DNA from 2 places in the Marinobacter sp. DSM 26671 genome. Region 2 is predicted to be linked to the other one. Evidence: predicted binding sites of a transcription regulator. Region 2 holds the regulator's gene; the other holds the start of a gene.
The links. The regulator LexA, encoded in region 2, represses DNA repair genes until DNA is damaged. The targets are predictions, from matches to a motif close to CTGTNTNNNNANACAG.

Region 1: the regulator LexA is predicted to act here: its motif matches at 968-983, upstream of imuA (translesion DNA synthesis-associated protein ImuA).

The regions. Positions count from the first base shown of each region.
Region 1 covers NZ_FONF01000008.1:126,440-130,610, forward strand. The annotation lists gene BM035_RS11035 (CcdB family protein) at 1-254, shown strand, start outside; gene BM035_RS11040 (4a-hydroxytetrahydrobiopterin dehydratase) at 527-874, opposite strand; gene imuA (translesion DNA synthesis-associated protein ImuA) at 1,003-1,692, shown strand; gene BM035_RS11050 (Y-family DNA polymerase) at 1,702-3,120, shown strand; gene BM035_RS11055 (error-prone DNA polymerase) at 3,120-4,171, shown strand, end outside.
Region 2 covers NZ_FONF01000005.1:1,909-6,079, forward strand. The annotation lists gene BM035_RS06805 (hypothetical protein) at 1-250, shown strand, start outside; gene BM035_RS06810 (cell division inhibitor SulA) at 255-746, opposite strand; gene lexA (transcriptional repressor LexA) at 789-1,400, opposite strand; gene BM035_RS06820 (amidoligase family protein) at 1,616-2,617, shown strand; gene BM035_RS06825 (gamma-glutamyl-gamma-aminobutyrate hydrolase family protein) at 2,610-3,344, shown strand; gene BM035_RS06830 (SIMPL domain-containing protein) at 3,376-4,080, shown strand; gene BM035_RS06835 (translocation/assembly module TamB domain-containing protein) at 4,083-4,171, opposite strand, start outside.

The sequences.
Region 1 (4,171 bases), on a different contig from region 2:
TCGATATTCAAAGCAGCCTGCTGAGCGAACTGGCAACTCGTATCGTCATTCCTTTGGGGAAACGCTCCGCATTCGGTGGCGAAGCCATGCAAGGACTCACCCCAGAAATCAGCTTTGCAGACCAGGAGCTTCTCCTGTTGACCCCGCAAATTTCCTCTGTTTCTGAAAAGCATCTCAACAATCCGATTGGTTCTCTATCACATTTCAGAGATCAGATTGTTGGAGCCCTAGACATGGCTATCACTGGCATTTAGCAGCTAATTACACGAACGCGTTCGTATATCACCCGTTTATCAAACTCCTAAAACTGTTTTTGGAGTGCAAAGCACAGTTGACGAAGGCTTCTAACTCTCCCAGTTACTGGCTGGAATTCGCTTAACGTGGATGTGGCTGATAAGCCGGATGATGAGCTCTTCCCTGCCGAGCTTCAGGGTCAGGGGGTTATCGGTGCGGTTTTCAACCATTCGTCTGGTGGTCTCCGGTCCGGAAGGAGCACGGCGGAAACCGGGTTCCGCCGTGATTGGGATTATTGCATGTCGTTGAAAGCAGCGTCGGTTCTCGCTGCCAGGATGAAGTCGTTCTTGTGCAGGCCGCCGATTTCGTGGCTCCACCAGCTCACTGCAACTTTGCCATATTCCAGAACAACCACCGGGTGATGGTCTTCTTCTTCGGCAAGTTCGCCAATCTTGTTGGTGAACTCCAGGGCCTTCAGAAAGTTTTTAAGTTTGTAGACCTTATGAAGCTGTCCTTCCCCGTCAATTTCCAGAATTTCCCAGTCTGGGACCTCTTTATGCAGCTGCTGCTTTTCTTCCTCGGTCGCCTTGCTTGCGTTCGGGCTGCAAGCTTCACAGCTGTGTGCTTTCAGGTCACTCATTTCAACCTCCATGGTTGATGGCTGTATTACAAGCGTGGGTCGTGCCCTTCGCTTTATCAACCCTTCTCTTGAAATCCGGCGGCTTTCCGAATACTGTATATTTAAACAGTATTTTGAGAGTTTTCATCATGAGCGAGCTTCTGAACACGCTGATGCAGGATGCCCGTGTCTGGCAGGGGCACCGCCACACCCAGACCACACAGCCTGCGCAATCAACCGGTTACCAGGTGCTGGATAACCAGCTCGGAGGCCTGGGCTGGCCCCGGGGTGCCTTGAGCGAATGCCTGCTGGATGCACCGGGTATTGGTGAGCTGCATTTGCTTCTGCCGCTGATGCAACGGGTGTGCGAAGAGGGCAAAAGCGTGTTCTGGCTGAACCCGCCGCATACGCCCTATGCCCCTGCCCTGGCCCGGGAAGGCGTCAACCTGGACCAGGTGGTGCTGATCCATACCGATGATGAGGGCGACTTTTTGTGGACACTGGAGAACTGCCTGCGCTCACCAGTAACAGGCCTGGTAATGGCCTGGCCGGGCAAGCTGGCCTCACGGGAAGTCCGTCGCCTGCAACTGGCCGCCGAAGCCGGGAGCAATGTGTGTGTGCTGTTCCGGGAACGACGTTACGCCGGGCAGAATTCTCCGGCTGCCCTGCGGCTGGAGCTGGAACCGGGGGAGCAGCAGGATCTCAAGGTGAATGTGCTCAAGCGCCGGGGTAGCTGGCCCGGGCAGCGCTGTTCACTGGCCATGGCCCAGCGGGCCGATCTCTCCTTCCGTGAAACCACCCGGGTTGTCCGGGGCCCCTGGTCGGGTTCAACCGGGTAATAACGCTCCATGCTCTGGCTGTATCTGCATTTCCCGCACCTGGTGCTGGACCATATTCGGCGCACCCGTGAAGATGAGGGCGCCCTGGTGGTGGTTGAAGGCTCTGGCCAGAAGGTGATCCAGGCCTGCCCGGACGCCAGGAGCCAGGGTATTCGTAGCGGCATGCGCCTGAAAACCGCCATCAGCCTGGCTCCGGATCTGGGCATGGTGCGGGCCGATGAAACCCAGGAAGCCAGGATTCTGGAAGATCAGGCCCGCTGGCTGTACCGCTATGCGGCCCATATTGTGTTGGTGCCGCCCGATGGTCTGCTGGCCGAAATTGGCAGCCTTCAAAAACTGTATGGCGGGCTGCCCGCCGTTTGGCAAACCGTGGAACAGGGGCTGAATGAGCGCCAGCTGAATGCCTGGATCGGTATTGGCTATACCCCTCTGTCGGCCCGGCTGATTGCCCGCGCCGGCAAGGGGGAATGCACGGCAGACAAAGGCCACATTCTTCGAAGCCTGAGCCAGATGCCCCTGTTGGCAGCTGAATTCAACGAGAAAGCCTGTACCCGTTTGCAGCGCCTGGGGCTGAACACGTTGGGGGAGGTGTTTGATTTACCGCCCGGCGAACTGGCACGGCGTCTGTCTCCGGAGTTACTGGCTTACATCCAGAAAATCCAGGGCACCCGGCCAGATCCCCGCACGCCCTGGCAGCCGCCCCACTCGTTCCGGCAACAGGCGGATTTTGTGCAGGAAATAGAACACACCCAGGGGCTGCTGTTTCCGCTCCAGCGCATGCTTGTCGAACTGGAAGAGGATCTGTGCTGGCGCCAGCAGGATACCGACAGCCTGCGGCTGGTTCTGAAGCACCGGCATGCGGAACCAACCCGGCTGCAGATTCGCACATCCGGGCCGGAGCACCGGGCCGATCATTTCTTGAACCTGGTTCGTCTGCGGTTGGAGCAACATTCCCTGAGCGCCCCGGTTATCTCCATGGTTTTGCTGGTGAAGCGTTTCCTGTCACGGGAAGCACCCTCCGGGCAGGATCTGCTGGGTGAAACCCAGGATCTGAATGAAGCCTGGCATACCCTGATCAGCCGGCTGCAGGCGCGCCTGGGCGATCAGGCTCTCAGGCAGCTCTCGCCCCAGGCGGATCATCGTCCCGAACGGGCCTGGTCGGCCTCGGAAGTTCTGCGTAAAACCGGAACGCCGCCAGTACCGGCAGCAGAACTGCCCAGGCGGCCGCTCTGGTTATTGAAAGGCCCGCAACCGCTGACCGAGGCGCCCGTTACCTGGTTTTCCGGGCCTGAGCGCATCAGCGGTGGCTGGTGGGATGGCCAGCGCGTGCACCGGGATTATTACATTGCCCAGTTGAGCAGCGGCCAGTTGGCCTGGGTCTTCCGGGATGCCCGGGAAGGCTGGTTTGTGCATGGGTGGTTTGGCTGATGTCCGGGCAGCAGTATGCAGAGCTGTTTTGCTTCAGCAATTTCACCTTCCTCACCGGGGCCTCTCATCCCCACGAACTGGCTGAGCGAGCGCATGAGCTGGGCTACACCGCCCTGGCCATCACCGATGCCTGCTCCGTTGCCGGCATTCCCCGGGCCTGGGCGGCGCTGGCAGAAAGTCCTGTAAAACTCATTACCGGCAGCTGGTTTGAGTTGTCGGATGCCCCCACCGGCGCCGCTTCTCCTCGCTTTATCCTTCTGGCCCGCACGCGCAAAGGCTATGGCCAGCTTTGCCAGTTGATCACTACCGGCCGCCGGCGGGCTGAGAAAGGCCATTACCAGCTGTATTACCGGGACATTGAAACCCACACCCTGGATGACTGCCTGTGTCTGTGGCTGCCCCCATCGCCTACCGAAGCGGATTCCGATCAGGCGCTGGCCTGCGGCGAGTGGCTGGCCCGACTGTTTGACCCCCGGATCTGGATTGCCGCGGCCCGCACCCTGGAATCCGGCGAGGAGCAGCGGCTGGCACGGATACACTGGCTGGCCGATCAGCTGCGCATTCCCGTGGCTGCCGTGGGCGAGGTGCACATGCACAGCCGGGAGCGCCAGCCGCTGCAGGATGTACTGACAGCCCTGCGCAATCACACCAATCTGGAGAATGCCGGCCACTGCCTGTTCCAGAATGGCGAGCGATACCTGCGCCCCCTGCCCGTTCTGCAACGGCTGTTTCCGGAAGCCTGGCTGCATGAAACCCTGACCATTGCCAACCAGTGCACCTTCGAGCCCGGCAGCCTGCGCTATGAATACCCGCCAGACCTGGTGCCGGAGGACGAGACTCCGGCCGGCTACCTGAAACGGCTGACCCGCGAAGGCGAGCGCCGGCGTTACCCGGATGGCACACCACTGCAGGTTCAGAGCCTGATCCGCAAGGAGCTGGGCCTGATCTCGGAGATGAACTACGAGCATTACTTCCTCACCATCCACGATATTGTCGACTTTGCCCGCAGCCGGGGGATTCTCTGCCAGGGGCGGGGGTCGGCAGCAAACTC
Region 2 (4,171 bases):
GTTTTTTGAAATCGTGCAATTGACCAATGGCGATTACGCTCTGCGCCGCATTGATGATGACAGTGCGCCACTGGTAAAAATCTCTTTTTCGGAAGAAGCCCGGGAAATGATGGAAGATCGGGATATGTCGGTTGCCAAAGCCATGATTGCAGCTGGCATTGAGGCTGTAGGCAATGTTGCCCACGATATCGACTGGGAAGATGACGAACTGGACGCCTCAGACGCCCAGCCCTCCTACACTTTGCATTGATCGGTTAACGCTGCCTGAGAACGACGCCGTGGCTATTGCCCTCGGCCGAGGCTCTTTGCAGGGATTCGAAGGCAACTCGCCCCAGTTTACGGGTCCACATGACCACAGCGTGACAGGTGCCGGCACTGAGGGCTCGCTCTGCCAGGTCCTGGGCAGGATAGTCCGGTGTTGAACGCAGCACCAGCAATTCGCCGGCGACAATCCCGTGCATTTTTTGCCACTTGCTAACCAGCGCCTGGGGCGGGTCGATCCAGGCCAGCCAGCGCTTCTCTTGATTCAGCTGGGTCAGCATTGGCAACAGCAGCTGGAAATTTTCTACCTGGCCTTCCGGCAGAATGATCTCCGTCACATTGCCACAGACTTTGGGTTCGGTGGTTTCCGGAGCGCGTCGGGCGCGAATGACGGAACGTCGCTCGCGGGCGGCGGTTGCCGACACTGAACAGGACAGAGCATTGGGGTTGTAGGCCAGATTCTGATTAAAGCTCATTTGTTCCATAATTCACCCGTTATTCAAACTATCTGAGGCTATCCGAACCGCTCAGTGCAGGTCAGAGCGGCGGATAACACCAACACCCAGACCCTCGATGAACAGCTCCTGTTCGGTCAGGTCCACTTCGATCGGTGCGAATTCTTCGTTTTCGGCAATCAGGTAGACTTTCGAGCCTTCCTTGCGGAAACGCTTTACCGTGACCTCATCGCCAACCCGGGCAACAACCACCTGGCCGTTGTGAACATCCTGGGTACTGTGAACTGCCAGCAGGTCGCCATCGAGAATACCGATGTCTTTCATGCTCATGCCCCGGACCCGCAGAAGATAATCTGCAGACGGCGAAAAGAATTCTGGCTGCAGTGTGCAGTGGTCCTCGATGTGCTCCTGAGCAAGGATCGGACTACCGGCAGCGACCTGACCAATGACCGGGAGGCCCAGATCCTCTTCCGCCTCAGGCAGACGGATGCCGCGGCTCGCTCCCGGCACCATCTCGATGGCACCTTTCCTTGCCAATGCCCGGAGATGTTCTTCCGCGGCGTTGGCCGAACGGAAGCCCAGTTCTGCTGCGATTTCAGCACGGGTTGGCGGATAGCCGGTCTCGTCGACGTATCGGCGAATAATATCCAGTACCTGGGACTGCCTTGCTGTCAGCTTCATCAAGCTACTCCGCTATATCGGGATCGGGCCGCTGCAAACATCAGCCTCTCGTAAGAGTGGCTCCGGTGGCCCTGTTTTTTTATACAGTAAACTGACTATATACAGTGTTTTATCCAGTGTAAAGTCGGCTCCCTGATTTTCTTGCATCCGCTTAATAATGAGGATCAACAGCGGTGTGATATGGTTAGGGCAATATTCCTCACGAACCAGGGAGCACCATGACTCAAGTCAGTGCCTGCAGGATGCCTGAAATCCTAGAGACGAACGAAGGGAAGGAACGCCGGGTTGGCGTCGAGATCGAACTGTCTGGTCTGGGCTACGATGAGCTGGTTACATTGGCGGCGAAGATGCTGGAGGGCACACCTGAGCTCAAGTCACGCTATGTGACAACCTTGCAGACAGCTCTTGGCGACTTCACGGTTGAGCTTGATTCCGATCCGATCAAGGATCTTGATCTGGCGGATGAGCGCCTCCCCGAGTCCATTCGTGAACTCGGTGGACAGGCGATGGATGTGATCGACGCCGCGGCCGAACGCGTGGTACCCCTTGAGATCATAAGCCCACCCCTGAAGTTTTCCAGCGTCGAGGTGATTGAAACGCTCGTCGACAAGCTCAGGAACGCCGGGGCACTGGGCAGCCGGGACGCCATCTATTTTGCGTTTGGCCTGCAGCTTAATCCCGAGTTGCCCGACCTCAGCCCGGAGACCCTGGTTCGTTACTTCCAGGCGTTCGCGGCCCTGTATGAATGGCTCAAGCACCGGCATCAACTGGACGTCAGCCGCAAATTCACTACGTACATCGAACCCTGGCACGGCCGCTACACCGAGCTCCTGATGGAGGATAACTATCAACCAAACCTCGGGGAGCTCATGGAGGATTACCTGGAGTTCAATCCTACCCGCAATCGCGCGCTTGACCTGCTTCCACTGTTTGCCCACCTGGACAAGGAACGGCTGGAACGCCATGTTCAGGATCCCAGGATAAAAAGCAGGCCAACCCTGCATTACCGGTTGCCGGATTGCGACATCGACAATCCCGGCTGGCATTTCTCAACCGTTTGGAACGACTGGGTCGTCCTGGAGCAACTGGCCAACAATCCCGACGACCTGGCCGACATGCGGCAACTGTTCCGGGAGCGCCGCAAACTGAATCTTCACAACCTGACCCACAGCTGGCGGGAAACCACTGACGACTGGCTGGCCAAAAACGGGTATGTCTGAAGAGTCCAAAGAACAGGAACTTGAGGTTCCGGGCCTGACGATCGGCATCAGTGGTCCCGCTCGAAAAAGCCTTGCCCATCGCCTGATCAGCCTGGGTCTGCGCCTCCACGGTGCCCGGACCCACTATATTCGCCCCGGTTCACGGGTTGCCGTACCGATGCTTGATGGCCTGGTGCTGTCAGGCGGCACCCACGTCCATCCTGAACGTTATGGGCAGGAGCCACAGGTTACCGCCAACTATGACCGCAAGCGGGATAAAACCGATCAGTCACTGCTTGAGCAGGCTGAAGCCATTGGCATTCCCGTGCTCGGGATTTGCCGCGGCGCCCAGTTCATCAACGTTTTCCACGGCGGGTCCCTGTGCCAGAACGTGACACCGCTGAGGGTCAATACCCGGCATCGCCCACTGCTCTTGCCCCTGCAAACCGTGCGACTGGTAACGCACAGCCGGCTTGAGCAAGCCATGCGCTCCCCGGTGATCGGCGCCAACCGGATTCACAGCCAGGCCATCAAGCGCCTGGGCCGCAACCTGCGCGTGACCGCCGTGGACAATGATCTGTTTGTACAGGCTATTGAAAGCACCGGACGCCAATGGCTAACGGGCATCCAATGGCACCCGGAATACCTGCTCTACCATGGCGGACACCGACGCATCTTTGGCCAGTTCGTGGATGCTGCCCGCCGATACAAACTGGCGCGCCTGGAACCGGATTCCGACGACGCCTGATCCATTAACGGTTTCCAAAGGAGGCACTACCATGAACGGACGGAACCGAAAGCTCCGTTTAAACCTGAAGTCCGGTTTTATTCTCCCTCTCGCGCTCACAGTACCTGCTCTGACAATGGCAGGTGAAGTTACGCTCACTGGCGAGGGCAGTGTCCGATACGAGCCCGACAGCGCCAGACTCCAGTTCACAGCCAGTGCCGAGCACGAGCTTCCCCAGAAGGCCACCGAACGGGTAGCGGCCCTGATGGCGCAGTGGCGCGAGGGTATTACCGAGTATCAGGATCAGCTCAATGATTACTCAGACGCGTCGGTAAACCTTTACACCCGAACTCTGCCCGCATCTGAAAGAGAGGAGCAGCCCCGCAAGCAGGCCGTCGCCTCCCAGACCGTCAGCTTCAGCATCAGTGATCTTACTCTGCTCAACCCCCTGCTCCAGCAGGCCCAGGCTGTGGGCCTGGATTACCACCTGGGCCCTCACCAGTTCTTCCACTCGGATGAGACCGGTATGGAACAGGAAGCACTGGCCAGAGCCATCGCAGACGCCCAGGCCCGCTGCCGATTCGTGGCCAGTCAGCTCGACCAGAGCTGTGGTGATGTAGTCACCATCAACATCAATGGCGGGCACCGCCCGGTACCAATGATGATGGCGGAGGCCAAATCCATGTCGGATACGGTCTCGAGCGTGGGTGAGCGGGAAATCCGGGCCTCAGTGAGCGCCACCTTCGAGCTGGACTGAACTCAGAAATCCCGGGTGTAGAAGATATCCAGGGAGGCCGCCAGCCCGCTGGCAGCCTCCAGATAGAAGTAACGGCCCAGATCGTAGCGCA